Regions from separate parts of the Prosthecochloris marina genome, predicted to be linked through region 1. Evidence: riboswitches for the same ligand, from Rfam matches in the RefSeq annotation. Region 1 holds a riboswitch; each other region holds the start of a gene.
The links. Region 1 has a riboswitch for cobalamin ahead of metE (5-methyltetrahydropteroyltriglutamate--homocysteine S-methyltransferase). Riboswitches for the same ligand answer to the same signal wherever they lie in the genome.
Positions count from the first base shown of each region.

Region 1 (7,437 bases):
GCAGGCAGAAAGAAGGGAAAGCTGAAAGAGAGTAATCACAAAAAGCAGGATTAGTTTACGCATGATGACGACAGATTTGATTATTCCTGAAATTATAAGGGAGGTAATTTACAAAAATGCATCTATTTTAGTCAGGTCTATCATACATATCAATGAATACGTGTAATCGGAAAAGATCATGAATAAGATGTCTTTTTTTTCTTCAATAATCCTTTTTTTTACGTTTTCGGCTTTTGCTTTACCTCTTTATGCTGCAGATTCTGCTGTAACAGTTTCAGCTCAGGGGACAGTCTCGGTCAAGCCAGACATGGCAGAGCTTCGGATCCAGTTGATCGATAGGGCCCGGACGGCCGAACAGTCGGCAGCACTTTCAGCAAAAAAGCACAAGACCGTTCAACAGGCATTGAGAGCTGTAGGCGTCAGTATAAACGATACTGGAACAAAATCTTTTTCAATTCGCCAAGAATGGGAATGGAATAATTCAACCCGAAAGAGAAATTTTAAAGGCTATGTTGCTACGCATGTGCTTCATGTTATTGTTAAGAATCTTGATGATGTTGGCCGTGTGATTGATGCATCTGTTCGGGCAGGGGCCAACGAGATACCGATTATAAGGTTTACCAGTTCGGAATATGAGAAAAAGCGACGCGAAGCTCTGGTTAAGGCAGTAGAAAACGCAAAAAAAGATGCGCAGATTATGGCGATGGCATCTGGTCTGTCTCTGGGAAAGCTCCTTGATATGCAGCATGAATATAATCCTGTCTACCCTGTGCATGGAATGGCCCAAGGTAGGGCAGAAAAAGCCTTGTCTTCAACGGTTCCAACTGAAATTTTTCCGAGTGAACAGGATGTCAATGTCTCGGTGCACTGCCGGTGGTCACTTGTCGGAAAGTAAACTTGAAAGTGCTAAGAAGTTCCTCTTGGACTAAATGTTTCTTGAAATAAAGAAAAAAAAGTATCTTCTTTGTTAACATTTCATGCATATCATTATACGTGCAGTATCATACCTGAAATATATCGCGACCTCTTTTGTGTGCAAATTAATAAGTGGGCTTCGCAGTGCGGAATAACTGATTCGGTATGAGGGATATTTTTGTTCCATGACCGAGAAAGGCACAAAGACTTTACGCTGTGGCATAGATAGCTATGGCGACGGCTTTTGCTTTTTTCTATGTGCTTAATCTACTGAAACGAAGAAAAGGAGAAGATCATATGGCGATAAGACTCATCTGCCTTGTAATGTTTTTTGTTTTTTCACCTCTCAATGCACACTGTGTTCCTTCGCAAAAGGAGCTTTCCTCCACTATCCAGACTCTCTATCGCATCCCTGAACTAAGAAACAACATTGACTATAAAGTCCTCAAGAAGGCTATGGTCGGGTATTACACCTTGAAAAGTAAAGGTCAGTTGAAAAACGACAAAGTGCTCACTATCATCGATTATAATCAGCCTTCCGTTAAAAAGCGCTTGTTTGTTATCGACATGGACCGAAACCGTCTTTTGACATCTTCGCTGGTTGCGCACGGTAAAAACAGCGGTCAGAATCTGGCAGTCAAGTTTTCCAATGTGCCGGGATCGTTTAAAAGCAGTCTCGGCTTTTTTGTGACCGACAGAACCTATCAGGGGAAGCATGGTTATTCATTGAGGCTCAGAGGGCTTGAGCAGGGTATCAATGATAATGCGCTGGTGCGCAATATCGTTATTCATGGTGCGGACTATGTTTCCACTGATTTTATCAGGCAGCACGGTCGCCTTGGAAGAAGTCTGGGATGTCCTGCACTGCCTTTTTCGCAGTACAGGCAGGTGATCGATCTTATAAAAGGCGGGTCCTGTCTTTTTATCTATAAAGGGAATCAAAACTATGTCGGCCGCTCCGACCTGCTCAATCCTGACATTGCCCTTCACGATCCTGCATAATGTTTCCGGAGGATGCGTTGCCCCGGTACCACCGAAAAGTTTTCTCGGAGGTACCGGGAAGGAACTCTGGATGTACCATTGAGCGTTCTCTTCAAAACATTGTCGACAAAGTGCTGTATCGATTTTTTTCGAGACAGGGTGTAAGACTTTCTCAAGTCATAACCTATTTCTTATGGTCGTTATACTGGTATTGCTTCTGGTATTCAGTCTCGGCAGTTCAGCAGAGGCTTCTCCGCAAAAAAACAATGTTTCCGGGACTAAACGTGTTCAGTCAACTTCAGGCGGTAGCAGCGACGTAAGGGAGAATATTCGTTGTCACATCGAGCAACTCGAGGAAGACGTCGCTCTGCAAATCGGGAGGGAGAAGGTTGCATTCAACGCATTACTGGCGGATTTTTACAGATCGAACGATTTCAGTCCTGTCTGGGTAAAGCGTTCCCAGATTACCGAACTGCTCGAAGCGATCAAGTCGGTTGAGGCAGACGGGCTTTCTCCTCAGGACTACCATCTTGACGGTATACAGGAGTTTTATGATGATGCCCCGTCTTCACCCTTTTTAAAGGCCCGGTATGAGTTGTTGCTTACCGATGCGATGTTCAAAATGTCTTATCATTTGCTTCACGGCAAGGTAGATCCCGAGAAGATCGATTCTAACTGGAATCTCTCCAAAGGTGAAAATGGAAACGGCCTGGTCGGCAGTCTCGGGAACGCTCTTGCCGGTGACTCCCTTAGTGCAGTTATCTCGACGTTTCGTCCAAGTCATCCCAAGTATACAAGTCTCAAAGAAGGGCTTGCCAGGTACCGTTACATTGCTGCCGGCGGCGGTTGGATGAGCATTCCGGATGGCCCTACCATCAAGGAGCCCGGCCAGTATGATGATAGAATGCCTGCATTGAGAAGACGGCTTGAAATAACCGGTGAAATCGAGGAATTTGCACTGGTCGATACATCATACGCATCATCTGCCCTATTGTACAGCAATGAACTGATGGATGCCGTCAAACGTTTTCAGGCGCGTCTTGGACTCGATGTTGACGGGGCGGTCGGCCCCAAGACGTTGCGGGCTCTCAATGTGCCTGTTTCTCGAAGGATTGATCAGATCCGACTCAATCTTGACCGATATCGCTGGTTTATTCAGAAGCTCGAACCTACGTTTCTCCTGGTCAACATTGCAGGGTTTACGGTTCAGTATGTTGAAAACTGGAATTACCGGTGGGGATCCAGGGTCATTGTCGGGGAACCTTACTGGAAAACCCCTGTTTTCAAGGCAGATATGCAGTACATCATTTTTAATCCGTCATGGAATGTTCCCCCGGGCATTCTGAGAAAAGAAGCTCTGCCGGCAATCAAGAACAATACAGGATATCTGGCAAGAAACGGTCTGCAGGTTATCGACCGTAGCGGTCGTGTGGTGAATCCGGCTTCGATCAACTGGGCGTCATACAGCGCCAGTTCGTTGCCTTATCGACTGCGTCAACCGCCTGGTACAAGAAACGCACTCGGTCGTGTCAAGTTCATGTTCCCGAACAAGCATCTGGTCTATCTCCATGATACGCCGAGCAAGCATCTTTTCGATAAAAGCACCCGAGCGTTCAGCCACGGGTGTATTCGCCTTCAGAACCCTCTCGAACTTGCAGAGATTCTACTTGGATGGGGTGAGGACGATGTCCAGGACGTTATCGCTGCCGGTAAAACCAGGACAGTTCACCTTCCTCAGAGAATTCCGATTTTCCTGGTGTACCTTACCGCTTTGGTGGAGAATGACGAAGTGTTGTTCAGGGATGATGTTTACGACCGTGATGAAGCGGTTCTCAGTGCTCTCAAAGAGCCTTATCCCTACAAGACAGTTGAAAGCTGTACATTTTAACGGGGTGTACAGGGAAAAATGTTTTTTCGGACATTTGTATCCAATCTGTTGTTTTCTTCGCTCCTGCCGGTTACTTTATACTGTTCAATAAGGCGTATCAGGAAACGGAAGACGGTGAAAATCCGTCGCGGACGCGCCACTGTAACTGACAAAATACCGGCAGACACCACTGTATCTCCCATACGGCAGGAAGGTTGCTGCACTGAAGGGTCAGAAGCCAGGAGACGCCCTGATCGCACGGAGCACGAATGTCTCGCGATTAGACAGGTATGCTGAAAAGTCGAGGTTCGGTGGCGTTCAACGCCAGAGCTGGTCGTACTTTGAGATTGTCTTCATTTCGAGGTGTCGTTGCTTCTTTCAGTTAACCACTGTCAAAAGGAGTAACAATGATCAAAAAACACATTGCAGGTTTTCCGAGAATCGGCGTCGGACGGGAGCTGAAAAAAGCTCTCGAGGCTTACTGGAAGGGGGTGATTTCCCAAGAGGTGCTGGAGGCGACGTGTCGAAGGCTTAAGCTTCACCATTGGGGGATTCAGGAAAGTGCCGGTTTGTCCTATGTCGCTACAGGTGATTTTTCTCTCTATGACCATGTTCTTGACGTCACGGCGATGCTTGGTGCTGTGCCCGAGAGGTTTGGTGAGTTCGATGCCGCCGGTGTCGGTATCGATACCTATTTCAGGATGGCTCGAGGGGATGCCGCCGCGAATATTGCGGCGATGGAGATGACAAAATGGTTCAATACAAACTACCATTACATCGTTCCTGAAATCTCCCCGTCGTTTTCACCTTCTCTTTCTTCCCGCAGAATTGTCGAGGATACCCGTGAAGCGATAAAGGCAGGCTTTCGTCCCAAACCGGTTCTGGTGGGACCGGTTACCTGGTTGTCTCTTGCAAAGGCGTCCGAAGGGTATGACCGTTGGGAAAAACTCGAAGAAGTCGTTGCTGTTTACTGCGGTATTCTTTCAGAGCTTGCTGAATTCTGTTCCTTGATACAACTCGATGAGCCGGTACTTTGTGCGGATATGGTTCCACAGGCCATCGAAGCTTTCGTTCCGGTTTACAAGAGGTTGAATGCTGCATCGGGTAATGCTTCGTTGTTGCTTGCAACCTATTTCGATACTCTTGACGATAATCTCGATCTTGCCCTTTCTTCAGGTTGCGGCGGGCTTCATGTCGATCTTGTCCGTGGCCGCGGATGTCTTGAACAGGTTTTGGGTAGTTTGCCGTCAGGGATGATTTTTTCCGCAGGTATCGTCGATGGTCGTAACATATGGAAAACGGACTTCGAGCAGGCTCTGGATGTTCTTGTCAGGATCAGAGGGGATGTGGGGGAAGAGCGCTTCATGATTGCTTCGAGTTGCTCGCTTCTGCACTCTCCGGTTGATTTGGAAGAAGAGACTTCTCTGAATCCCGAGTTGAAAAACTGGATGGCGTTTGCCGTTCAGAAGTGCGATGAAATCAGTGTTTTGGGGGATATTCTGGATTGTTGGGACTGCAGTGAAGCGCTCATTGAGAATACCGAAGCCATTCAGTCACGGCGGAACAGCGCATGGGTTGAAAACAAGGAGATTCGAGAGCATTGCGCATCCATCAGTGATCAGATGCTGCACAGAAGCAGCACGTATCAGGAGCGCCGTGAAAAACAGGCATGGCTGAATCTTCCTTTGTTTCCGACTACGACGATCGGTTCTTTTCCCCAGACAGCGGAAGTTCGCAGACAGCGCAGGCTTTTCAGCAAAGGTACGCTGGGGGCCGGGGAGTATGAGCAGTTTCTCAAGGATGAGATCCATGAGATTATCGGAAGACAAGAGGATTTGGGGTTGGATGTTCTTGTTCACGGGGAGGTTGAGCGCAATGATATGGTGGAATATTTCGGTCAGCAGATGGAGGGGTTTTGCTTCACCGAAAACGGCTGGGTGCAGAGCTACGGAAGCAGGTGCGTCAAACCGCCGATTATTTACGGTGATGTTTCACGTTCCGGCCCGATGACGGTTGAGTGGAGCACTTTTGCCCAGTCTCTGACTACGAAACCGGTCAAAGGTATGCTGACAGGGCCGGTAACCATTCTAAGCTGGAGTTTCGTTCGCGATGATCTTGAGCGTTCGGAGGTTTGCCGCCAGATCGCACTTGCTCTGAGGGACGAGGTTCAGGATCTGGAACATGCGGGAATAAGGGTTATCCAGATCGATGAAGCCGCGCTGAGTGAGGGTATGCCACTCAAGAAAAAGGACAGGGCATCGTATCTTCGATGGGCTGTCGATGCTTTCCGGTTGACCTCTTCGGGTGTTTCCGATTCGACCCAGATCCACACGCATATGTGTTACAGCGAGTTCAATCATATCATCGGAGCCATAGCTGCAATGGATGCCGATGTCATCAGCATCGAGTCGAGCAGGAGCCGTATGGAACTGCTCGACGCTTTCAGGGATTTCAGATATCCGAATGAAATAGGCCCGGGGATTTACGACATCCACAGCCCGAGGGTTCCTTCGAAAGAAGAGATGATGAAGCTTCTGGAAAAGGCTCTGGTTTTCATTCCCAAAGAAAGGCTTTGGGTCAATCCTGATTGCGGACTGAAAACCAGAGCATGGCCTGAAACGTTGGCGTCGCTCAGAAACATGGTTGCAGCGGCTCATGCTTTAAGGGATATACACAGCTATGTTTGTTGACCGAAGTACCTTGAGGAGATGCTATGAGAATGAAGAGGGCATCTCCTGCTTTTGAAAGTTGCCATCCCCGGGCCTGACCGTTACGAAACAACTATTTCACAGGTTTTACCCGGGGATCCACAGTGATCCCGTTTTTCACCGTGGATGCCGGATCAAGTCCGGCATGACTTTTCTTTGGGGTTGGGCTTTTTTTGCGACAGCCTCGTGTTTTTATGCGGTAAGGGATTCTATCTCATTACTCTGTGATGTGTAATGAAGGTGTGACGTAAGCCATTTTTCAACTTCCTTTCCGCTCATCCCTTTTCGCGCCGCGTAATCTTCGACTTGGTCTTTTGTGATTGATCCCAGCGCGAAATATCTTGCTTCCGGGTGCGCGAAATAAGTACCGCATACCGATGCCGCCGGGTTCATCGCACAGCTTTCGGTAAGGGTGACTCCTGTGTTGGCTTCTGCGTTGAGCAGATTGAATATCAACAATTTTTCAGAGTGGTCAGGGCAGGCCGGATATCCCGGTGCAGGCCGGATACCCAGGGAAACGTCGGGATGTTCGTTCGAAGCATACCCCCACACATTTTGTCCGACTTTTTCGTGCAGCATTTCCGCGAATGCTTCTGCGAGCCTGTCAGCCAGTGCCTGAGCCATGATGCGATGATAATCGTCATGTTCTTTTTCGAAGCGCTCCATCAAATGCTTCAGGCCGTGACCGGCAGTAACGGTGAAACAGCCGATATAGTCTTTTATGCCGCTTGAGGCGGGTGCTATGAAATCGGCAAGGGCGAGGTTGGGTGTTTCGTTTTTTTTCTCGGTTTGTTGTCTCAGGGTATGGAGGGTTGTCAGAAGCGATGTTCTGCTTTCATCGGCGTATACCTCGATGTCATCTCCTTTGCTGTTTGCCGGGAAGATGCCCACAACGCCTTTCGCGGTTAACGCGTGTTCCTCGCAGATTGTGTCGAGCAAACTGTTGGCGTCGTTGAAGAGCTTACG
Region 1 is NZ_PDNZ01000002.1:137,239-144,675, reverse strand. It holds gene CR164_RS02805 (DUF4412 domain-containing protein) at 1-63, opposite strand, end outside; gene CR164_RS02800 (SIMPL domain-containing protein) at 179-895, shown strand; gene CR164_RS02795 (murein L,D-transpeptidase catalytic domain family protein) at 1,213-1,917, shown strand; gene CR164_RS02790 (L,D-transpeptidase family protein) at 2,090-3,784, shown strand; cobalamin riboswitch at 3,857-4,032, shown strand; gene metE (5-methyltetrahydropteroyltriglutamate--homocysteine S-methyltransferase) at 4,174-6,453, shown strand; gene metH (methionine synthase) at 6,664-7,437, opposite strand, start outside.

Region 2 (7,437 bases), on a different contig from region 1:
CTCTGCCTTGTTTTCCGTCAATTGATCGAAATGGATTTTATTCAAGGCATCAGAAGCATTGGATATCAATTCTCGAAGAAAAATCTCAGGATGTGTGTACAGCGAATGAACAATAAGGTTCAAAAGCTGTTTCATTTCGGCCTTGTATTCGAACTCCTGTACTTTCTGCTGTTTTTTGTCGCTCATTCTTTTCCGTCTGTTTTCAGTTTTTCGGGGTAAATTATTTTATGCACAGCCCCAAACCAACAGTGCAACCACTGTTATCTGAGAAATTGTGGCTAAAATTAACAGCGGGAATATAATATACCAAACCCTGAACGGCACATTACATTTCCACTTTCTACAAAAAATGATTTTCTCAGGAACGCCTCAGCTGTATCAAGAGTTCGGCAAACTCACGAAATGCACCATCCCCACCATCGGCCTTGCAAATATAGTGAACAACGGGGCGGACAAAACCAGTGGCATCCCCGGGACAAGCCGTCAACCCTGACGCTGCAACTGCATCCATGATCTCGAAATCGTTGACGTCATCCCCCATGTAAGCTATTTCGTCGAGCGCAAGACCATTTTCCGAAAGAACGCTGTTAAGCTTCGAGAGTTTATCCTTGATACCAAGATAAAGATGTTTGATTTTCAGTTTCTCCGCCCTCTTTTTGAGGTTAAGAGAAGTTTCACCTGTCATGATTCCTGTCATTACCCCTACAGCCGCCAATCTCTCAACGCCCATCCCGTCACGTATGGAATAACGCTTTAGCTCTTCTCCTCGCTCGGAATAATACACTCCGTTATCGGTCAGAACACCATCATTGTCGGAGAGCACAAGTCTTATGTTTTTTGCCCGACGCAAAAACTCTTCAGTTGACAACTCTATCATATCCGGTTTCGCTATTTTTTAAACGCTTGCAAACAAGGGATTTAATATATCATTTTAACAACTTATCAAGCAGCGTTCGCCAATTGCCCACAAGTTATCAACATTCCACCAACAGTTGTACAAGTTGCAGAACAAGTCACATGCAACCGATACCGCAAGGCTGCGAAAAAGTCGAGACAAAAAATTAAAGCATTTAAAAAAAATAAGTTAAACACAACAACTTATTCGTATTCTGTATTTTTACAGTTTCACTGAAATCTTTCGAAACCCCACGATATGCAACAACTGTTCCAACTTTCAACACTCGTCGTTGACAAAAGCAAAAAAATTGTACGCAAAAATATCACCAATTTTTCGACGAGGATTATATTGCATCAAACGACAACGAACCATAGCGAACATTAAACATTTCCAAACGTGAATTTCACCCTGAACCTTTCCGATGTCGAGGCACTACTCAGAGAAGATGTCCCCTACTTTGATCTGACAAGCTCTTTGCTCAACCTTTCATCGCAAAACGCCGAAATTCTTTTTGCCCCGAAAGAACCGGTCATAGTATCCGGCAGCGAAGAGGTGGCGAAAATTTTCACCTTGCTCGATGTTGCAACCGAACTGATTGTCGCAAGCGGTCACAAAGCCCTTGCGGGAGAAACCGTATTGAAAGCTTATGGCAACGCGGAACAGCTTCACATGGGTTGGAAAGTCTCTCAGAACATTCTGGAACATTTTTCCGCAATAGCCACAAGGACACGCTCTATGGTTGAAGGAGCGAACCGCAGCGGAAAAAGTGTCGAAATATGCGGCACCCGCAAACATCTGCCCGGCACCAAACATCTTTCGCTCAAAGCACTTTGCTCTGGCGGAGGCTCTCCTCATCGGCTCGGACTTTCCGATTCCATCCTGATATTTTCCAATCACTATGGCCTGCTTGGAGGTTTGAAAAGCTTATGCACCGACCTTCAATCCATAAAAGCACGATGCCCGGAAAAGAAAGTCGCTGTCGAAGTTGAAAGCATCCATGACGCGATCACGGTTGCAGAAGCAGGCGCTGACATCGTACAGCTCGATAAGCTCTCGCACGAGTCGGTCAGGAAAATTGCCGAGATGTTAAAGCAAGGCGGCAATGGAACAACGATTGCTGCAGCTGGAGGAATAAACGACACGAATGCAGAAAAATATGCAGCGGCAGGAGCCGATGTACTTGTCAGTTCCTGGATGTACTTCGGAAAGCCTGCCGACTATAAAGTGGTTATCCGTAAAACCTGAAGGGAGAAAGACCAGGCTCATCCCCGATCGAATGAAAGAAAATGCAGAATAATGATGTAGAGAAGTTTTCTGGGCATAAAAAAACCTGCCCTGATCGATACAGGACAGGCCGAACGGAGAAAAACAACAATCACTACCCTACCTTAAACAAACATTTCCCCCTTTTGGTTCTAATGATTCCATTAATTCTGCAATTTCCTCTCTGCCCAACTTCTTACCGACAACAGCCTGAAGAGTTTTTAACGAGTTGCATTCTTGAAGAAAATAGGGAATACGAACCAGCCGGATGAGCTCAGTAATATCTTTCTCCGTGTGATGCGATCCGAGTAGTGTCGTGCGAATTTCACAATCGATAACGGCCTCATGCAACAAAGCCAACGATCGCTCGACAGCGTCCAACATGGTTTCGGTAAAACATTCACCGCAAACTGAAGCATACTTTTGGTGATCCAGAACGCTCTTAATGTCCATGGCGACATAATCGACAAGCTTTTCACTCATAAGCACCTCCAGCATCTGCGGATTGGTCCCGTTTGTGTCCAGTTTCACTTCCAGCCCCAAAGACTTTATCTGCCGGATGAACTCCGGCAAAGACGGATGCAGAGTAGGTTCTCCACCGGTAATGACAACAGCATCGAGGAAAGAGCTGTTCGACAAAAGCCATGCAAGAATTCCTTTAACCTCGTAAGGCTTCGAATGCCGGAGCAGATCCGGAAGAACGAGTTCCGGATTATGGCAGTAGACACACCGGAAATTACATCCCCTGGTAAAAAGAACCGCGGCCACCCTTCCAGGGTAATCGCTGAAACTCTGCTTGAGAAACCCTCCTATCGGCAAATGGAAACCTTCATTTCCACTTGCCTGCTGCTGAAATGCACTGTTATAACTCATGACGCACAGACCGGAAAACCCCCGTGAGCCCCTTCTTTCTTTCCTGTTGCCTCAGAGGTGACAGTGTGATCGCTGTCAAAAAGCTTGCGATCCCTGAATTCCGCCTGCTTTCCCGCATTCCATTGTTCGACGGGCCTGAGATACCCGACAATACGTGAAAAAACAAGGCACTTCTGCACACTACCCTTTTCACGACAGAACGGACACTCCTGATGCTCGCCGGCCAGATAACCGTGTGAGGGGCAAATGCTGAACGTCGGGGAAAGCGTTATGTAAGGCAGTCGGAATTTCGAGGTTATCTTCCGAACAAGCTGGCGTGCCGATAATGCCGGAAGATGCTGTTCGCCGAGAAAAGCGTGAAAAACGGTTCCCCCCGTATAACGAATCTGCATCTCATCCTGGAGGCGCAGCGCTTCGAACAAATCATCGGTATAGTTGACCGGCAGCTGTGAGGAATTGGTATAGTAAGGTTCTGCACCTTTCTTGCTTGCCTGCTCATTGGCAACGATGATATCGGGATAAACCGCTTTGTTCAACCTTGCAAGACGATAAGAGGTTCCTTCTGCAGGTGTAGCTTCGAGATTGTATATATGGCCGGTTTCCTCTTGAAACGCCACCAGGCGATCACGCATGAAATCCAAGACTCTCAGACTGAACGCCTCACCTTCAGGTTCACCAATCGCACATCCAAGAAAATTGAGACAACACTCGTTCATGCCAAGCAAACCGATGGTCGAGAAATGATTATCCCAGTACCTGCCGTTTTTCCTGTAGAGATTACGCAGGTAAAACTTCGAGTACGGGTAGAGCCCTTGTTCAGTAAGGCGCTCGATCACCTTTCGCTTGATTTCCAGACTGCTTTTGGCAAGCTCCATCACCCTTGAAAGACGTTGAAAAAACTCTTCTTCCGAAGAAGAGAGATAGCCGAGTTCCGGCAGATTGATCGTCACTACACCCACCGAACCGGTCAGCGGGTCGGAACCGAAAAGTCCTCCACCCCTGCTTTGCAGCTCACGTTTGTCAAGACGGAGACGGCAGCACATGCTCCGCACATCATCCGGGTTCATGTCAGAATTCACAAAATTAGAGAAGTATGGAATCCCATACTTTGCCGTCATCTCCCAGATACCTTCGTAGACAGGGTTTTCCCAATCAAAATCCGGAGTGATATTGTACGTGGGAATTGGAAAAGAAAAAACCGAACCGTTTGCATCTCCGTCGAGCATTACCTCGGCAAACGCCCGGTTGAACATATCCATTTCGGCCTGAAAATCACCGTACACCTCATCCTGTAACTCACCCCCGATGATGACCTGACGGTTTTTCATAGGTTTAGGAATCAGAAGATCGAGCGTCACGTTGGTAAACGGAGTCTGAAACCCGACCCTGGTCGGCACATTCATATTGAAAAAGAATTCCTGCAGACACTGTTTCACCTCTACATACTCCAGGTTATCGTAGCGGATAAACGGAGCGAGCCATGTATCGAAACCGGAAAAAGCCTGCGCGCCGGCAGCCTCTCCCTGCATGGTATAGAAAAAATTCACGATCTGCCCGAGGGCGCTCCTGAGATGCTTTGCCGGTGCACTGTTAGTCTGACGCTCCACCCCCCGAAAACCGTTCATTAAAAGATCCTCGAGATCCCAGCCGACACAATACACACTCAACGAACCAAGATCATGAATATGCATTCGCCCTTCCTTGTGAGCCTGTGCGATCTCCGCCGGATAGATCTCATTGAGCCAGTATTGGGAACTGACGATGCTCGAAATATGGTGGTTCAACCCCTGAAGCGAGTAACTCAAGTTGGCATTTTCCTTCACACGCCAATCCTTGAGGTGCAGGTAATCATCGACCAGGTCGATGTTGGCGAAGATCTCTTTCGCCTCTCGCATATTGTGATGCTGAAAACGATAAATAATATATGCCTTGGCTGCATCGAAAGCATGATTTTCAAACAGCACCTTTTCAACGACATCCTGAATCTCTTCGACCGAAGGGGGGTCGAGAGAAACGTTTACCCTAAGTGACTCAACCACCCGGGCACACAGGTCAGCCGCATATTGCCGGTCAGGATTTCCTACAGCTCGAAGAGCCCTGAAAATTGCAAACGTAATTTTATCCTGATCGAAACGAGCAACCCTGCCATCACGTTTGATGATCATCTTAGCGTCATCACATACCATCTTGTTTTCCATCATGAGCACCATTTTTAAAATGTGAAAAAGCCGTTACAGGCATGCTCTCGCGGAAACAAGCGATGGAAGGGATTATCAAGGAGAGAAAGGAAAAAAAGCCAGCCTCATTCCAGTCACATGCTCTTGGACGCGAAAGCATAATCGTTATACCTCTCAGCAACCGGATGGTTGCTGAAAAAATAAGACACAAGACAGGTCTCCTGGCTTTCCCTTTTTCACGGCGCCTTCCCATTCCAGCAAAAGGAACAGTGGCACACTGCCGGAAAACATTTCAACGGGTTTACAGTTGCGCGTCAGCTCACGATTTTCACGTGATTCCCTATTAAACCCCGGTTAAGGGGTATCTTGCCTTATCAAGATTGACGAAAGAACATCTTGTTTGAATGTAAAAATATTGCCGTTGTTGACAAAGATAAAGAAGTCAATTGAAAAAAATGCGATCAGGAATCAGAGGCGAGATTTCTAACGGCAACACATCTTACCCAAAAGAACCGAGCATCGTTCTACAACGATAACACGTTTTTTTTCGAATGATTATGGTGAATTGTTTTTTGGTATCATCGAGGATATTCACTATAAAGATAAATCTTTGACAAAAAGCATCGGTTATCCCCAAAAGCATCATTGGAAGTTTTGACAACAGCACAATATCCAGAATCACTGGTAATACTGTCACCGCCATTCTTGATCAACGAGACGTAACAACCTATATGCCATACAATTTTTACGCCGGACCTTGCAAATTGCCCGAATCGGTCATTGAACGCATCCGCAACGAGTTTACCGATTACCGGGGCAGCGGAATGTCGGTGATGGAAATCAGCCATCGTGCACAGCCGGTTCTGGATCTGCTTGAACGCACACAGGAAAAGATTCGAAGATTGATGGGGTTAGCCGTTGATGATGATGTACTGCTCTTGCAAGGAGGAGGCACATTGCAATTCAGCATGATACCGATGAACCTCTCAGCGGCAGGAGATCCTGTCGATTACATTGATTCAGGATACTGGGCGGCTAAAGCCATAGAAGCCGCTCGCCAACTGGAACGGGATGTACATGTTGCCGGTAAGGCTCATGATACGATTCCTACTGCACTCGATATCCGAGCCGATGCCCGCTATCTGCACGTATGCACCAACAATACGGTAATGGGTACGCAATGGCAAGGCATACCGGAATCTCGGGTGCCGCTGGTAGCCGATATGAGTTCGGACATTCTGAGCCGAAATATCGATACCGGACGTTTCGCTTTGATTTACGCTCATGCCCAGAAAACCATCGGTGCTGCTGGAGTTACCGTGGTGATCGTCCCCCGGAAAACACAAGAGATGATTCAACCGGGCCTACCCTCTTTTTTTGATTACCGTACACATGCCGATGCCGGATCAAACCATCACACACCGCCCGTGTTCGCCATATACGTCGTTGAGTGTATGCTGGATTGGCTGGAGAAAGAAGTCGGCGGCCTGGATACCATGGAAACCCTTAACAGGGACAAGGCCGCCCTGCTTTATGAAACGCTGGATGCTTCCACACTTTTTCGTTGCCCTGTTCCTTCGGAATCACGTTCGATGATGAATGTGGTTTTTGATGCCGTAAATCCGGAAATTGTATCGATCTTCAGCCAAAAGGCAGAAGAAGCAGGACTTTTGGGGCTCCAGGGGCATCGCTCGCGTGGCGGATTTCGGGCAAGCCTTTACAACGCGGTGACACTTGAAGAGGTAGAGACATTGGCCGGATTTATTACTGATTTTGAGCACTGTTACGGCTGAGATCGATTTGCCCCCGCTTTTCAGGGTGATCAAAAAAGGGTGATCGCATGATCTTTCTTACTCCTGTCAAGCCTGCGCGTGAAATTTCAGGACACCGGTTGAAAAAGCGATCTGCTCGCAAAAAAAACAGAAATATTCTTGAAGCTTAAGCGCATTGCACACGGCAATTGAGTTTCTCGATGGTCTCGCAGACAATCCTTGTTTTGCAGAACTTCCCAACAAACACGGTTGAAATATGTTCAGTTGGAAACCCGTATTGTTCGACAAATTCCAAAGAAGCGATTATGTCCAACGATTTCAACTGCTTATCCGACAAAACCTTACCGATCAGCTGCCTGAAATGACCGTTTTCAACTTTAAACTTTTTGCTTTTTTTCACGACAGTATCCGGTAAAAATATCGCACACTCACCGCTGTACGATTGCAACAGTTC
Region 2 is NZ_PDNZ01000005.1:169,868-177,304, reverse strand. It holds gene htpG (molecular chaperone HtpG) at 1-186, opposite strand, end outside; gene CR164_RS08560 (KdsC family phosphatase) at 359-877, opposite strand; gene modD (ModD protein) at 1,295-2,143, shown strand; gene CR164_RS08550 (anaerobic ribonucleoside-triphosphate reductase activating protein) at 2,282-3,034, opposite strand; gene CR164_RS08545 (ribonucleoside triphosphate reductase) at 3,031-5,235, opposite strand; cobalamin riboswitch at 5,406-5,593, opposite strand; gene serC (3-phosphoserine/phosphohydroxythreonine transaminase) at 5,943-7,004, shown strand; gene CR164_RS08535 (ATP-grasp domain-containing protein) at 7,150-7,437, opposite strand, start outside.
Region 2: another riboswitch for cobalamin. It lies ahead of CR164_RS08545 (ribonucleoside triphosphate reductase); the one in region 1 lies ahead of metE (5-methyltetrahydropteroyltriglutamate--homocysteine S-methyltransferase).

Region 3 (7,437 bases), on a different contig from region 1:
TGACACCGAGAATATCCGGGCTGACCATCGGGTTGCGGAACATGCCCTGATAGGCCGCACCGGCAAGAGAAAGGGCTCCGCCGACAGCTACAGCTCCGATGATTCTCGGCAGCCTGATGTGAAACAGTACGGCATGCAGGTGGGGATCTGTGCTCTGGCGGTCGATAAGGAATGAGAAAAGCTGATCCGGGGAAACCGGATAGCGCCCTATCCAGAGGGAAACCATGGCCTCGAGAAGGAGCAAAAGGGTGCATGAGAGGAGGATAAGACTTTGTTTCATCATGCGGAAAAGGATTCGAAACTGTTTTTTTCTTGTTTCTTCATCAGGTGTCCGGCTTTTGAGACTGTATCATGTTGTTATTAGAGTGTGACCTTGAGGGATGTTTTCAGGTTGATTCCCGGTTCATAAAGAAAATCCGCATAATTGAGATGGCTGCGGTAAGCTCTGTCAAAGATGTTGTCGACTGCCACGGAGAGGGCGATGTTCCGGTTGAATCGGATGCCGCTTCTTATGTTGAAAACCGCATACCCGGGTGTTGCCTTTTCATTCGGAGCCGGATTTTCCTGATTGTCGAAGATTTCGCTGTTCAGCTCTATCCACCAGTTCGAGGTGCTGTTGATCGAGTCTTCCCAGCGGAAGCCGACCAGTCCGTTGAGCGGCGGGATGGTGTTGAGCCTCTGGCCGTCAGTTGTATTTTTACCGATCACCGACGCTATGTTGCCAAACAGGGAGAGATGTTCGGCTGGCCTCCAGGTGACACCGCCGTCGAAGCCGTACACTTCGGCTTCCGGAACGTTGACGTAGGTTTTTGTTTCCATACCGTTGAAGGTGACATCCGGGTTGCTCTTAAGGTCGATATAGTTCTCGACCCAGGAATAAAAGATGGAGAATGAACCGGTAAGGGTTTCTGATTTGATTTTAATACCCGAATCGATATTCCAGGAGTATTCCGCATCGAGATCGGGATCGCCGAGAATGATGTAACTGCCTCCTCTTGTGGAGAAGCGTTCGAACATGTCAGGCGAGCGGAATCCGGTCGCGATGTTTGCTGTCAGGTTCACTGTTTTGTTCAACGGATGTGCATAGCCGAGTGAGGCTGTAAGCGCCTGATCGCTCTTTTCTTTGAAAACGTTCACTTCTTCCACCACTTTTTTGACGGTCTGTCCGTCAGGTTCATACACTACTGTCCTGAAAAGTGCGTCCTCTGCATCGGCGCTGAAATAGTCGTAGCGGAGACCGCCCATCAGGACGGAACCGTTATGGAAAACATGTTTATCCTGGGCGAAAAAACCGATATGATCGCGATGGGCGTCGGAGACGGGTGGGAAGGTGATTTCTTTTGCGGTTTTCCCGTTCGAAGTTTTTTTCTTGATCTGTTTTTCAGCGGATTCCGCGTTTTCGTGCACATAGTCGAGCCCGGTAACAAGCGTGTTTTGCCGTGTAGGGGCAAAGGTGAGCTGTAGCGATGCTCCTTTTGCTCCGGTGTCGATCCGGTTGTTCTTGAGAGTATACATCGGTTGCGTCGAACTGTTTATTCTGCAGTCATATACCCGTTCCTGGTCGACAAGCCAACCTTTCAGGAGCAGTTCCTCGATGGCTCCGAGTTGCCGGGCTGTATACGCTGCTTTCCAGGTATCGGTGTCAAATTTGGTGAAGTGAGACCATGGCGCGTTATTTTTCTGGGGGACTCCCTTGTCATCGATGCCGGTATGGCGATATGAAAGTGACACTTCGTGCTGATCATCGATCATATAGCGGCCCTGAGCTCCTAGACTCATGGCCTCGAACTGGCTGTTTGCGATCTTGTTGCCATTTCCATCCGTATAGTCACCATGGTCCCGGCTTGAAGCATCGATGCGGAAATCGAAACCGTTACCTCCTCCGCCAAGTGCCACGTTTCCTTGCCAGCCTTCGTCGACCGAACTGTAGGTGCCTGATGCTTCCGGTGCAAAACTCCAGTCATCGTTCAGTGCGAAATCAGGTTTTTTCGTGATGAAGTTGATGACACCACCAAGAGCATCACTTCCATAGAGCACCGAAGAAGGGCCCTTGAGTATTTCGATTCGCTCGATATCTGCAGCACCGATAAACGGTGTGAGTGGGTCGCGCCCCGCCCAGAGATTGTTTTCGCGATCTCCATCTATCAGCACGAGCGTCCTGGTACCGCTAAAACCCCTGATCACGGGGGCTGCTTCCCACATTCCGCTGCCTTCGATGCTGACTCCCGGTACCTTTTCGATAAGTTCTGAGCTGCTTTCAGCGACCTCACGTTCGATATCGGAGGAGGAGACGGTTTCTATGGATACAGGGAGTGAAAACGGAGTTTCCTCTGTTTTCGTGGCGGTAACCACGATCTCCGGTACGGTAATTTCTCCGGAAGCGTTTTCCCCGGAAAATGCGGAAGAGGGGAGAAGAAGCAATGCGAAAAAAGTTTTCAGAAGCCCTTTCGTCAATGATGGGTGCTGCATGGTTTCGTCAGGTAAATGTTACTGTTTTCGATGAAAGCATGTTCTTCACCGTTTCAGCAGGAGTTCTGCAAAATGGTCGTTTAAACAAGACATGACGTACCGGTGGCTTACTCTACGGATCACCAGACTGCCTTGATAGATGCTGAAACAGGTCGAACTGAATTTCATTCCGGGGTATGGGCTTATTGCCGGGCTATGGTCCCGTAGCCGTTTGAGCCGCAGGAAAATCGCTGCTTGTTTTCGTAAACAACAGTGTTTTGCCTGTTAACTTTGGCAATAATCAACCGGCAGGTTTCCTGACTCTCACTGAAAAACATTATCGAGGCTGTGCCTTCCCACGCCGCCCGGGATGGACGATAAGGTTGACGCAGTGACGCAGACTCACGCAGATGAGCTGATGAGATCAGCTCCAGTAATGACAGTTGCGGGAACAGTTCGTGATTTTCACACGATTCCCTTTTACCCCATGGCTTGTCGCCACAGGCACCGGTTGAGAAAGAACATTCCAGAAAAGTGATGGATTATAATGAAAAAATACGGCGTTGCAAAGTTGCTGTACTATTTGTCGGGAACACATCATCCCTATAGGCACCTCTAAAAACGTATTGCACGCCCCGATTGCTACGCTCCATCAGCCTTGCTCTCGAACCGCTCATGGCACTTTTTAGGGGTGTCCATAGGAGAGAGGGCTGATAAAAAACGAAAGAGTCGGGAATTTGTATTTCAGCGGGTTTTACAGTATATACAAACACTACGGTGTCGGCTGGCTTCTGCCAACCGGCTTAAAAGGGAATCCGGTGGAAATCCGGAACAGTACCCGCTGCTGTAATCCTGTACCGGCTTCATGCCGGTGATATTGATCTGCCAAGATGTCACTGAACCGGGCTCCCGGATCGGGAAGGCGGCAGATTCAGGAGAGTCAGAAGACCTGCCGTGGTGTTTATCGCTTCGGGTTAAAGCAATCGATCTCAATATGTTGTGCATTACTCTTCCGCGAAACAGGTATAGGGACATTCTCTGTCCACAGCTTGTTGTCTTTTCTATCGAAAGGTCTGAATGTTCTTGCCGATTCGACCAGCATGCACGCTGTTTTTATGCTTTCCCGGTTGCGGTAAACGATGTTTTTACCGAACCAGTGAAGTAATGGGCCATGCGTTTCTTACTCAATATCAGCACTCATGCAAACGATCTTTCCATTGCCGGTGAGCGTTGGGAGCATGCTTTTTCTCTGCTCGATGAGACAGGTTTCGACGGTTATGAGCTCTATCCGGTAGGTGATTACGTGTACGATTCAATCCCCGGAGAGATCATCGGTGGCATTCACCTGCGTTTTTTCGTGATGCTCAAACAGATATGGTACAACGACAGGCGGCAACTCCTGGCGATGTTCGACAACGAGAGGAACATCGAGATGTACTATGGTGGGACCAGCCGGGAGACGATCGTTGCCTGTTACCGTGAACAGCTGGAGCTTGCAAGGCGTTTCAACTGCCCTTATGTGGTTTTTCATCCTGTTCATTACGAGCTCGACTACATTTTCAACTGGAATCCGCCATGGAGTTGGGAGGAGATGGTCGATCTGTCTGCCGATGTGATCAACGAGGTTGTCCGTGATACAGCGTATGATGGCTGGATCCTGTTCGAAAATCTCTGGTGGCCGGGCAATTTCCGGCTTGACAGCGTGCGGGAAATCGACCGGTTGTTCGATCGCCTCGAGTACTCCAAGCCGGGTCTGGTGCTCGATACCGGCCATATTCTCAACAAGAATCGCTTTCTCGCGAGCGAAAAGGAGGCGGTGGCGTATCTGCTCGGTGAAGTCGATCGTCTCGGCAGCCATCGTGACCTTGTAAAGGCGGTGCACCTCTGCAAGAGCCTGTCGGGTGACTATGTTCGAGCAAGTATGGAGATGCACGAGCCGTTCGATGGTGCAGAGACCTTCTGGGAACGGTTTACGGTTGCTGCGCGCCATGTGCGCCGGATCGATGAGCATGATGCGTTTAGCCATGCGTCGATTGCCGGACTGTTTGAAAGGATCGCGCCGGATACGACAGTTTTTGAATTTTCTTTCCGTTCGAAAGAGGAGTGGGTCGATAAAATCCATCGTCAGAAACAGTCGTTGGGAGAAAGGTTTTTCACCCGGAAAGAGAGATCATGATTGCAAATCCCCCTTCATATCTGATGCTCATGGTGACGACAGCCTGCAACCTTTCCTGTGCCTACTGTTACGAAGGAGAAACTCATGCAGGGAAGGTGATGCATCTCGATACGGCGATGAAGGCTCTCCATATGGCTGCGGCATCAGGTCGGGCTTTTCATGTACAGATTACAGGAGGGGAACCGTTGCTTGCCGCCGAACAGGTCTTTACGATTCTCGAACAGATTCAACGTGAACGTTTGTCGGCTACGACGGCATTGCAGACCAATGGTGTACTGCTCGACAGAGAGACGGCAAGAGAGCTGAAGCGTTACAGAACAGGAATCGGTATCAGCATCGACGGTTCGCCGCACGTGCAGGAGGTGTTACGCGGTGGAAGCCGGGAGACCTATCGTGCGCTGACAATGCTCGAAGAAGAGCGTATCCCGTTCAGGGTAACGGCGGTGCTGGCAGACCGGAATGTCAGGGAACTCAGAGGGCTTCTGATGGCGCTGTATCCTTTTTCATCGGCATGTGGTTTCGGGCTCGATCTTCTGGTGCAGAAAGGTGCTGCAGCTGAAAAAAGATGTCATTTGCCTCGAAAGCAGGTTCTCGCTGCAGAGACATTCCGTTTACTCGAAACACTCGACCTGTTCAACCGGCGGCGCGAACGGCCGCTGGAATTTCGGGAAAGAGCGCTTGTTCTTCGTTCATGGCGTCAGGGCTCGAGTCGCGCCTACTGCTCCGCATGTTCCGGTGCGAGTCTTGCCGTGACTCCTGATGGAAAGCTCTATCCCTGCACTCAGGCTGTCGGTGATCCGGCCCTGTTTCTCGGAACGGTCGATTCCCCTTCGTCGGCATATACTGCGTTGTCGGAAAGCACTCTTTTTTCCGAAGCATGCACGGATTGTCCTCTCGAAGGCAGGTGTCCCGGTGAATGTCCTACACGCCTCCTCTACAACGGAGATGCCGGCAGAGAACTGATCTGTGAGTTGTATCGTACGATTTTTCAATACTGTGTTCAACAGGGAGACATAGCGGTATGAAGCATTTTACCTTGTGTTATTTCAGTACCAGTCCATCGGAGATTCCGTCTTTGAGCGCAGGTGTGCGCCGTTATATCGACGATGGTGGATCGGTGAGCGTGAAGGCTCGTCTTCGTTCCCAATTGTCGACGCCGGCTCAGGCTGCGGAGTTTGTGCGCCAAGCGGTCGAGTCGGACGTGCTTATCGTTCGGCTCATGGGCGGAAAAACGTCGTTTCCTCCGTTCGACGATTTTCTCGAAGCTTACCGGCTGCGAAAAAGTGAAGGCCGGAAAGCCCCGCTTCTGTTCATTCATTCAGCAGGCGGGGATGAAGAAGCTCTTGAATTGGCACATGAGCACAGTGAGTTGTTCGGAACTGAAAAAGGGGATGCCGTCAGCCGTTATCTCATGAACGGAGGGATGGAAAATTTCAGGAACATGTTACGGTATCTTCACAATATCCTCTTTTCTGCCGATATCCTGGTCGAGGCTCCCCGAAGAATGCCGCACGAAGGGATCTACCATCCTGATTTTCCGGCGTTCGACGATATCGACGGTTATCTTGAAAAGCACGTCGATCCCGCGAAGCCAACCGTAGGCGTGTGGTTTTACCAAAGTTATTTCATCGACGGCGACCTGGCCGCATTCGACTGTCTGATCAGAGAGATCGAGCGTCAAGGGGCCAACGTTATCGCGGTCTTTCATCTGCGTTACAAAGATGCGATACGGGGCAACAGGGGATCGGACTACGTTGCGGACACCTTTTTCAAGGATCACAATGGAAGAAGCAGGATCGATGTGCTCATCAATCCGCTCCTCTTTTCACTTACGCTCAATTCGAAGGATTACGACGATATTCTGCCCGGGCTGGACGTACCGTTCCTGCAGGCTCTCATGACATTTCAGCCCTATGAGCAGTGGAAAGCGAGCCTGCAGGGGCTCGGGACAATGGAGGTTTCGTTTTCCGCAGCACAGCCCGAGTTCGATGGCGCATTGGTTACCGTGCCATTCGCAACGAGAGAAGACGTCGGTACGGATACCTTGACCGGTGCAGAGCTTGTCAGGATCATGCCGGTCGAGGAAAGGGTTCGAAAACTTGTTTCCATCGCGCTCAGGTGGGCGGCGTTGCGTCACAAGCCCAATGCTGAAAAGCGCATCGCCGTAATTTTCCATCATTATCCTCCCCGTAATGACCGAATCGGGTGTGCTGTCGGTCTCGACAGCTTCGAGAGCGTCAAGCTGCTGCTCGAACGGATGGCGAGCGAAGGGTACAAAATCGACCGGCAGTATGAAAAAGGAGACGATCTCGCTCGGGAACTGCTCGAGGGTATGACCTGTGACCAGCGGTGGCTAACCCCTGACAGAATGGCGGAAAAGACCGAAGCAACGGCAGGGCCGGATGAATACCGGCCATGGCACGAGGCTTTACCGGTGAATGTGAGAGAGAAAATGGAGGAAAACTGGGGAAATGTGCCCGGCGATCTGTTCGTTGACGGCAATTCATTGCTTTTTCCCGGAACGGTAAACGGCAATGTTTTTATCACCATACAGCCTCCAAGGGGTAAGCTCGAGCGTCAGGATCAACTTGTTCATGATCCAGATATTCCACCGCCGCATCATTATCTGGCGTACTATCGCTGGCTGCGTGAAATCTTCAGGGTCGATGCGGTGATGCATGTCGGCAAGCACGGGTCTCTCGAATGGTTGCCGGGCAAGGCGCTCGGACTTTCAGGCGAGTGTTTTCCGGATCTGGCTATCATGGACTTTCCCAACATTTACCCCTATATCATTAACGATCCCAGCGAGGGGA
Region 3 is NZ_PDNZ01000001.1:317,832-325,268, reverse strand. It holds gene CR164_RS01500 (FecCD family ABC transporter permease) at 1-283, opposite strand, end outside; gene CR164_RS01495 (TonB-dependent receptor) at 361-2,469, opposite strand; cobalamin riboswitch at 2,739-2,975, opposite strand; cobalamin riboswitch at 3,207-3,419, shown strand; gene CR164_RS01490 (TIM barrel protein) at 3,620-4,624, shown strand; gene CR164_RS01485 (radical SAM/SPASM domain-containing protein) at 4,621-5,649, shown strand; gene cobN (cobaltochelatase subunit CobN) at 5,646-7,437, shown strand, end outside.
Region 3: another riboswitch for cobalamin. It lies ahead of CR164_RS01495 (TonB-dependent receptor); the one in region 1 lies ahead of metE (5-methyltetrahydropteroyltriglutamate--homocysteine S-methyltransferase).

Region 4 (7,437 bases), on a different contig from region 1:
CCGATTACAAAAACAATTACGGTGAAAAAAAACGGGACGATTACGGAATTTTCGCCGAGTTCAAAAAGGATTTCAAGCAGGATGTTCTGCTGACGCTCGGAGTGCGTGAGCAGTTCATAGACAATGAAGAGGGCTCTACCGATTATGACTCGTTTCTTCCAAGCGCGGGGGTTACCTGGAAGGTCAATGAAAACCTGAATCTTTTCGCGAATACTGGCAAGGCTTTCAAGGCTCCTACATTCACACAGCTTTATTATGAAGGTCGTGTGGTCGTTGGCAATCCTGATCTGCAGCCTGAATCAGGCTGGACCTATGAAGCCGGGTTCAAGTGGGATTGCAAATCGGTATCTGCCAGAATTGCCGGATTTTATATGACCTATGAAGACAAGATCGAGATCGATCGTTCACAGGGAAGACCGTATCACTATTTCAACGCCGGATCCTATAATTCCCAGGGAGTTGAATGGAAGCTGGGGCTGTATCCTTTCACAGACAGGCACGATTTCCTTTCGGATATCTCGTTTACCTCTGCAGGTTACTGGGCATACCCGGTAGCTGAAAACACAGATGGAGATGAGTACCAGCCCGGACCGAAGTTCCAGAACACGTTTGCGGTTTCCTATGCGACATTGCCTTTCAATCTCGATCTGCAATGCCGGATCCTTGCCGGCAGGGAAGATGATCTCGAGAATTACGCCGCTTTCGATATGACCGGAAAAGTAAAGGTCGGCAAAGGCTATGTTACCTGTGCGGTAGAAAATATTTTCGACACTGAGATTCAGACAACGGGCAATCTCGTCGAAGATGCAAGCAGCCGTTTTGTTTATTACGAGCCCGGACGTCTTGCCAGACTTGGATATACAATATCGTTCTGATGCTCTGTGTTTATTCTCCGTCAGTGCTTCCTCCCTGAAAAGGGGGGAGGGCTGACAGAGTTGCTTGATTACATAAGATGAAAAAATGAAATGATGAGTGATACTGCGAAAAAAAGAAGGCGTGGACGCCTGACTGTTCCCCGCAAGGAGATTGCGTGGTACCCGACTATCGAGCCGGATGCTTGCAACAGTTGTTGTTCCTGTTATGATTTCTGTCCCAAAGGGGTCTTTGCATCCGGTGAGGTGGAAGGGCTGCGCCGTCGCCCGAAAATGGAGGTGACTCAGCCGTACAACTGTATCGTTCTTTGTACCGCATGTGAAAAGGTATGTGCCGCAGGGGCCATTTCGTTCCCGAAACGAGAAGACTTTGAGCGGTATGTGGAGTATTATGAATGATATATCAGTGTGATATGCGTTTTTTGTTCAATTAAAAAAACAGGTTTCGTCAGCAGTGCCTTTAATATTTGTAAAGCATTTGAAACGATGGATTGTTTTCTGTATACTTTGTTCAACGTTATGGTGCCCTGGTTGTTTGGACAGGGCTTAAAAGGGAATCCGGTGAAAGTCCGGAACAGTACCCGCTGCTGTAATCCCGCATCGGCATATGCCGATAATGTGTTTCGATAATTATGGGTATCTCTATTTATTTATTCCGCGCTTCAATTGCTTCGTTGAGCGGTGCTCGAAATCCTCATGTACTCTGTGTACACTCCGGTTTCTGTACTTCGTTCGCCTTGCACTTGAATCGCTCATGACAAAAAATAGAGACACCCTTATGTCACTGTTCCGGGCTACTGGAACGGGAAGGCTGTCGGAACCGGGAAAGTCAGAAGACCTGCCCTAATACGCTATCGCTTCGGGTTAAAGCAACTTGACTATACATATGAATATATTTCGTTCTTCTTTTACCGGTTCGGTGCATCATCGTTTTTCCGGTGTTCTGCGATGTGCTATCTCTCTTTTCGCCGTTGTGTTCACCACCGGGTTGAGTGGATGCAGCAATGAAACGGAAGTACACCCGAAACAGGAAGCTGTGTCCGTTGACGTTCCCCTTTCCTACGCCAAAGGTTTTTCCCTGTACGATCATGAGGGGTTCAAGACTTTACGAGTCATCGTCGATCTCGATGGCCGCCAAGACACGTTGCGCTATCTGCTGATTCCCAAGGAGTCTCCTTTACCTGACGGTTTCGATGAGCATGTGGTGGTCAGGACTCCCGTTGAGCGTGTGGCTTTGTTTTCGACAACACAGGTTGGTTATATCGATCTGCTTGGATGCGCCGATCGGATCATTGGTATTGCCCGACCCGACTATGTCAATACTCCATCCTTACGTGAGCGGATCGAGAAAGGCGCCGTATCGGAAATCGGTATGCCGTTCAGTCCCAACGTGGAAGAAATTCTCGAACTGAATCCTGAAATGATAGTGACGACAGCGTTTCCCGCTGCTAGGCAGACCGATTACAAGGCATTGGTAATGGCTGGAATTCCTGTTGTCGTCGTTGCTGAATGGCTCGAGGAATCTCCCCTCGGAAGAGCGGAATGGCTGAAGCTGTATGCGGCTCTGCTCGGTCGTGAGGAAGTTGCCGTCGAGAAATTTGCGGATATCGAGCACTCTTATCATGCCCTCAAGGCACTTACCGACACTCTTTCCCACCGTCCGTCGGTTGTTACAGGGATGCCTTTCAAGGACGCGTGGTTCGTGCCTGGAGGAAACAGCTATGTGGCATGTTTTCTCAGGGACGCAGGGGCGGATTATCATTGGAAAAACAGGGCAAAGACCGGCAGCATCAAAATGGATATAGAGGCTATTTACCCGGTCGCCCTTGAAGCGGAGTTCTGGCTTAATCCGGGAACGGTTCAGTCCCTCGATGAACTGCTTGCCAAAGACATTCGGTTCAGAGATTTTTTCGCGGTGCGATCTGGCAAAGTGTACAACAATAACCGGTTACTGAATCCGGCAGGAGGGAATGCATATTGGGAGCTTGGGGCTGTACGGCCCGACAGGGTATTGGGAGACTTGATCAGGATCCTGCATCCGGACTTGTTCCCGGAGAGGGGCAATGGAGATGATTCGTTAACTTTTTACAGGCATATACAGTAGATGGGCATAAAGGTGGACAGTCAAACAAGCCCGGAACATTCCTGGCCTCTTCTTTCTCCAAAAAACAGTCTGATCGCTCTGCTTTTTGTGATAATGGCCTTTTTTTTTATGCTCGACCTTGCACTCGGGTCGGTAAAAATACCTCTTGGAAACATTATTGATATCGTGTTCGGAAAAGGTTCAGAGAACGAAGCCTGGGAAAAGATCGTTACCTATATCCGGATTCCGAAAGCGCTTACCGCCGTCATCGCCGGAGCGGCACTGTCGGCAAGTGGTTTACAGATGCAGACGTTGTTCCGAAATCCTCTGGCAGGACCTTCTGTACTGGGTATTTCGGCAGGTGCCAGCCTTGGAGTGGCCATGGTCATGCTGGCATCCGGCGCGGCAGCAAATGCCTTTGCCATCCGCCAGCTCGGGCTTGGCGGGAGCTGGCTCATCGTTGTCGCTTCAACCCTTGGAGCTGCGTTCGTTCTTCTTATCGTGCTGGGGATAGCGGTGCGGATCAAGGATAATATCGTACTGCTCATTGTCGGTATCATGGTTGGAAATATCACGATATCGATCATCAGTATCTGGCAGTATTTCAGTGAACCTGAACAGATACAGGATTACCTGATCTGGACATTCGGCAGTCTCGGCGGTGTGCTGGGGAGCCAACTGTATGTTCTGGCAATCGTAGTCGGCATAGGGCTCATGATTTCCTTTGCTGCGTCCAAGTCTCTCAATGTCATGCTTCTCGGAGAGAATTACGCGCGCAGTCTCGGGATGAGTACGCTCTATGTCCGGATTACCGTCATTGCCGCTACAAGTCTGCTTGCCGGAAGCGTAACCGGCTTCTGCGGCCCTATAGGCTTTATCGGTATAGCCGTTCCCCACCTGACACGATCGATTCTCAATACTTCCGATCATCGTTTTCTTATGCCCAGTTCCTGCCTTGTCGGGGCGATTCTGATGTTGGTATGCGATATCATCGCCCAGATGCCGGGAAGCCAGACCACCCTTCCGATCAATGCCGTTACCGCTTTGATCGGTTCTCCTGTCGTTATCTGGGTTATCATGAAGAACAGAAACCTCAAGTCGTCGTTTGCATGAAGAACGAAGTGTTACTGACTCACGATCTGGCGATCGGATATCAGAACCGTCGCCTTGTCAAAGAAGCGGAAAAGCATGGTCGCAAGTATCCCGGAAAAGTTGTTGCGGACAATCTGTCTCTCGACCTCGCCAAAGGGGAGCTGGTTTGTCTGCTGGGGCCCAACGGGTCTGGAAAATCGACATTGATGAGAACCATTGCCGGTGTACAGAAGCCTCTCGGTGGACATGTGACCCTTGATGGCAGATCTCTTGAAAGGCTTTCGACCAAAGAAACGGCAAGACTTCTCAGCCTCGTGCTTACCGACAGGGTCATGACCGGTAATCTTTCGGTGTATGCCCTTGTCGCTCTTGGCCGTTATCCTTATACCGGCTGGATGGGGAAGCTTTCAAAGGATGATGAAACCGTTGTCAGGGAGGCCATAGCCATTACCGGTACACGACGGTTCGCTTGTCGTCACATCAGTGATCTGAGCGACGGTGAACGCCAGAAGGTCATGATTGCGCGTGCACTTGCCCAGGATACACCCGTTATTCTGCTCGATGAGCCTACCGCTCATCTTGATCTTCCCAATCGCATCGAGGTCGTTCGTCTTTTGAAGCAACTGGCGAGAGAGCGAGGGAAATCTATCGTGATGTCTACGCATGAACTCGACCTTGCGCTTCAGGCAGCTGACAGGATCTGGTTGATGAGTCCCGTTCAGGCAGAAGAGAGTGGAAAAAACATCGAGATGATCTCGGGGATGCCTGAAGAGCTTATTCTTGACGGTAGACTCGAAAAAGCCTTCAAGCGTAACGGATTCGAGTTTGATCGGGAGTCAGGTTCGTTCAGGATAAATCAGCACCACGAGGGTTGTATAGGTCTTGTCGGAGAAGGAACCCTTGCTTATTGGACGAAAAGAGCGCTCGAGAGGATCGGTTACAAAGTTGTCATCGATGCATCATTGCCCTGCAGGATAGAGGTTTCGGAGGACAGGGGTAACCGTTGGTGGCGTTATTATAATGGAAAAAGCGGTGAACCGTTCGAGATTCAGGATATCGGCAGCGTCATCAGCTGTATCAAAAAGAACAAGACAGACTCGGAGATCGTAGCATGAGAGCCGTGATGCAAGGATATGGGGGCTGGATCGTTTTTCTGGCTCTGATGGCCACATTGCTTGGAACGTCTTGTTCTTCAGTATCGGATGAACAGGCTGTGACGGCCGACGGGAAAGCGAAGATGCAAACGGTCAAATATGCCAGTCGATTTTCCATCATGAAGCGCGATGACGGTTGTACTCTGGTAAAGGTACTTTCTCCGGAAGGGACGGATATCGGTATCGATTATGCATATTTGCTTGTGCCGCATGACCGATCGGTCCCTGAAGACAGAGGAACGGCCGCAGTGGTCAGAATTCCCCTGAAGCGGGTGACCTGTGAAAACGGTTTTCATGTATCGCTGATAGAAATGCTCGACTGTTTCGATGCCATAGCCGGGGTTTCCGGAAAGCGCAGAATCGGGCAGGACCGGGTGCACAAAATGATAGACAGCGGAGCGCTTCCGGTGACAGGTTATATGCGTGGATTGAACATGGAAACCCTGGTCAAGATCGATCCTGACCTCGCTTTTGTCAATGTGACCAGCGCATCCTCCGACATCTTTGAAAAAATGATGGCCTACGGACTCCGTCCGGGTTTTTTCTGTGCGTCACTCGAGGAGCATCCTCTCGGTGCACTTGAATGGATCAAGTTCATGGGGGCTTTTTTTGAAAAAGATTCGCTTGCCGCCAGTATATTCGAAAAGCAGGAGCAGGCGTACCTCGATGTCCAGAAAACAGCCGAACATTTAACCCGGAAGCCTTCGGTAATAACCGGGTACAGCAGGAAAGGCGCATGGTCGATCATGGGGTCTTCTCGCTGGTTCGTCACCATGCTCGAACATGCCGGGAGTGAATATCTTTTCAGAGGTCAGGAGACCGATAGGGGGCATATTCTGAGCCATGAGGTTGCCATGGATGCCGGCATGAAAGCGGATTTTTGGGTGAACACCCATTTCAGGGTAACCGATCTCGACGGTTTGCTGGAAATCGATGAACGGTACCGGTTGTTCAGTTCCGTCAAGAAAGGAATGGTATATAACAACAATAACTATCGGTTTGAAAACGGGCGGAACCGTTTCTGGGATAGCGGTATGGTTGAACCGCATGTTTTACTTGCCGATCTTATCACTATTTTTCATCCCGAAGTCTTGCCGGACCATACCCTGAAATATTACAGGCGCCTTGAAAAGCGATGAAAGCCGGGGACGATGAAGCAAAAGGAGTATTGTCATATGAAGTTGGGCGACTACGGTGCAGCAGAGGTTCACAGGGAGCGAAAAATGCTGATTGTGCGATTCAACAGGCCGCACAGGGTGATTTCAACCTGCAGAGTGAACGGCGGGATTCATGAGGATCTCGAATGTCTATTCAATCATCAGTCTTGCGAGCCCGCGGGCCACAGCAGAAAAGAACTCAAAACCGTACTGTCGGCTCCTGAACGTTATTTGCAGGGATTGTGTGAGCGTTTCGAGCTTCCTGAAAAAACAGCTTCTCTCGGTACGGCGGCAAACATGAACTATGCCGCTATCGAAACGAAGTCGTTCAAGAATCTGGAAGTGACCGCGATTTGTACCGGAGGGGTTGAAGGTAACGCCGGAAGGGTCGGGGATCCTGCCTCTGTCTGGGAACAGGACGGTGTGTTCGAACCTCTTGAAAAAGGCGGAAAAGAGCCTCATGGGACCATAAACACCATACTGCTCATCAATCGGGAGCTGACACGTGGAGCCATGGTCCGAACCATCATGACCGTGACTGAAGCCAAAACCGCCGTTTTGCAGGAACTTGCGGTGTCCTCGAGGTATTCCGATGGTCTTGCGACTGGAACCGGTACGGATCAGATCGCTGTGGCCTGTGCGCTGACCGGCGATACGCCGCTGACAAGTGCAGGCAAGCATGCCAAACTCGGAGAACTTATAGGATCAGCTGTTTCAGGAGCTATAAGGAAGACGCTTGCATTGCAGAATTCATTGACTCCCGGCAATCAGCGTTCCATCCTGGAGCATATCAAGCGTTTCGGCGCCGGTCGTGAGCATATGACAGAGTCCATCGCCCGCAGGCTACAGGAAGAAACGGCAGCGGTTTTCAGGCGTAATTTCAACAGCCTCGATCGTGACCCCGTAGCGGTCGGGGCATCATGTTCGCTGGTGCACGCCCGGGATAAGGTGGCCTGGGGCATTCTTCCGCAATCATGCATGAGGGAGATTTTTATCATGCACGGAGCGCAGCTTGCCACCGGGATCTCTCATCGTGTTGAACGTTATGCCGATTTCTCCCGGATACTGTCATTGGAACC
Region 4 is NZ_PDNZ01000001.1:333,553-340,989, reverse strand. It holds gene CR164_RS01570 (TonB-dependent receptor plug domain-containing protein) at 1-875, shown strand, start outside; gene CR164_RS01565 (4Fe-4S dicluster domain-containing protein) at 966-1,271, shown strand; cobalamin riboswitch at 1,376-1,732, shown strand; gene CR164_RS01560 (ABC transporter substrate-binding protein) at 1,759-2,976, shown strand; gene CR164_RS01555 (FecCD family ABC transporter permease) at 2,977-4,068, shown strand; gene CR164_RS01550 (ABC transporter ATP-binding protein) at 4,065-5,162, shown strand; gene CR164_RS01545 (ABC transporter substrate-binding protein) at 5,171-6,340, shown strand; gene CR164_RS01540 (adenosylcobinamide amidohydrolase) at 6,353-7,437, shown strand, end outside.
Region 4: another riboswitch for cobalamin. It lies ahead of CR164_RS01560 (ABC transporter substrate-binding protein); the one in region 1 lies ahead of metE (5-methyltetrahydropteroyltriglutamate--homocysteine S-methyltransferase).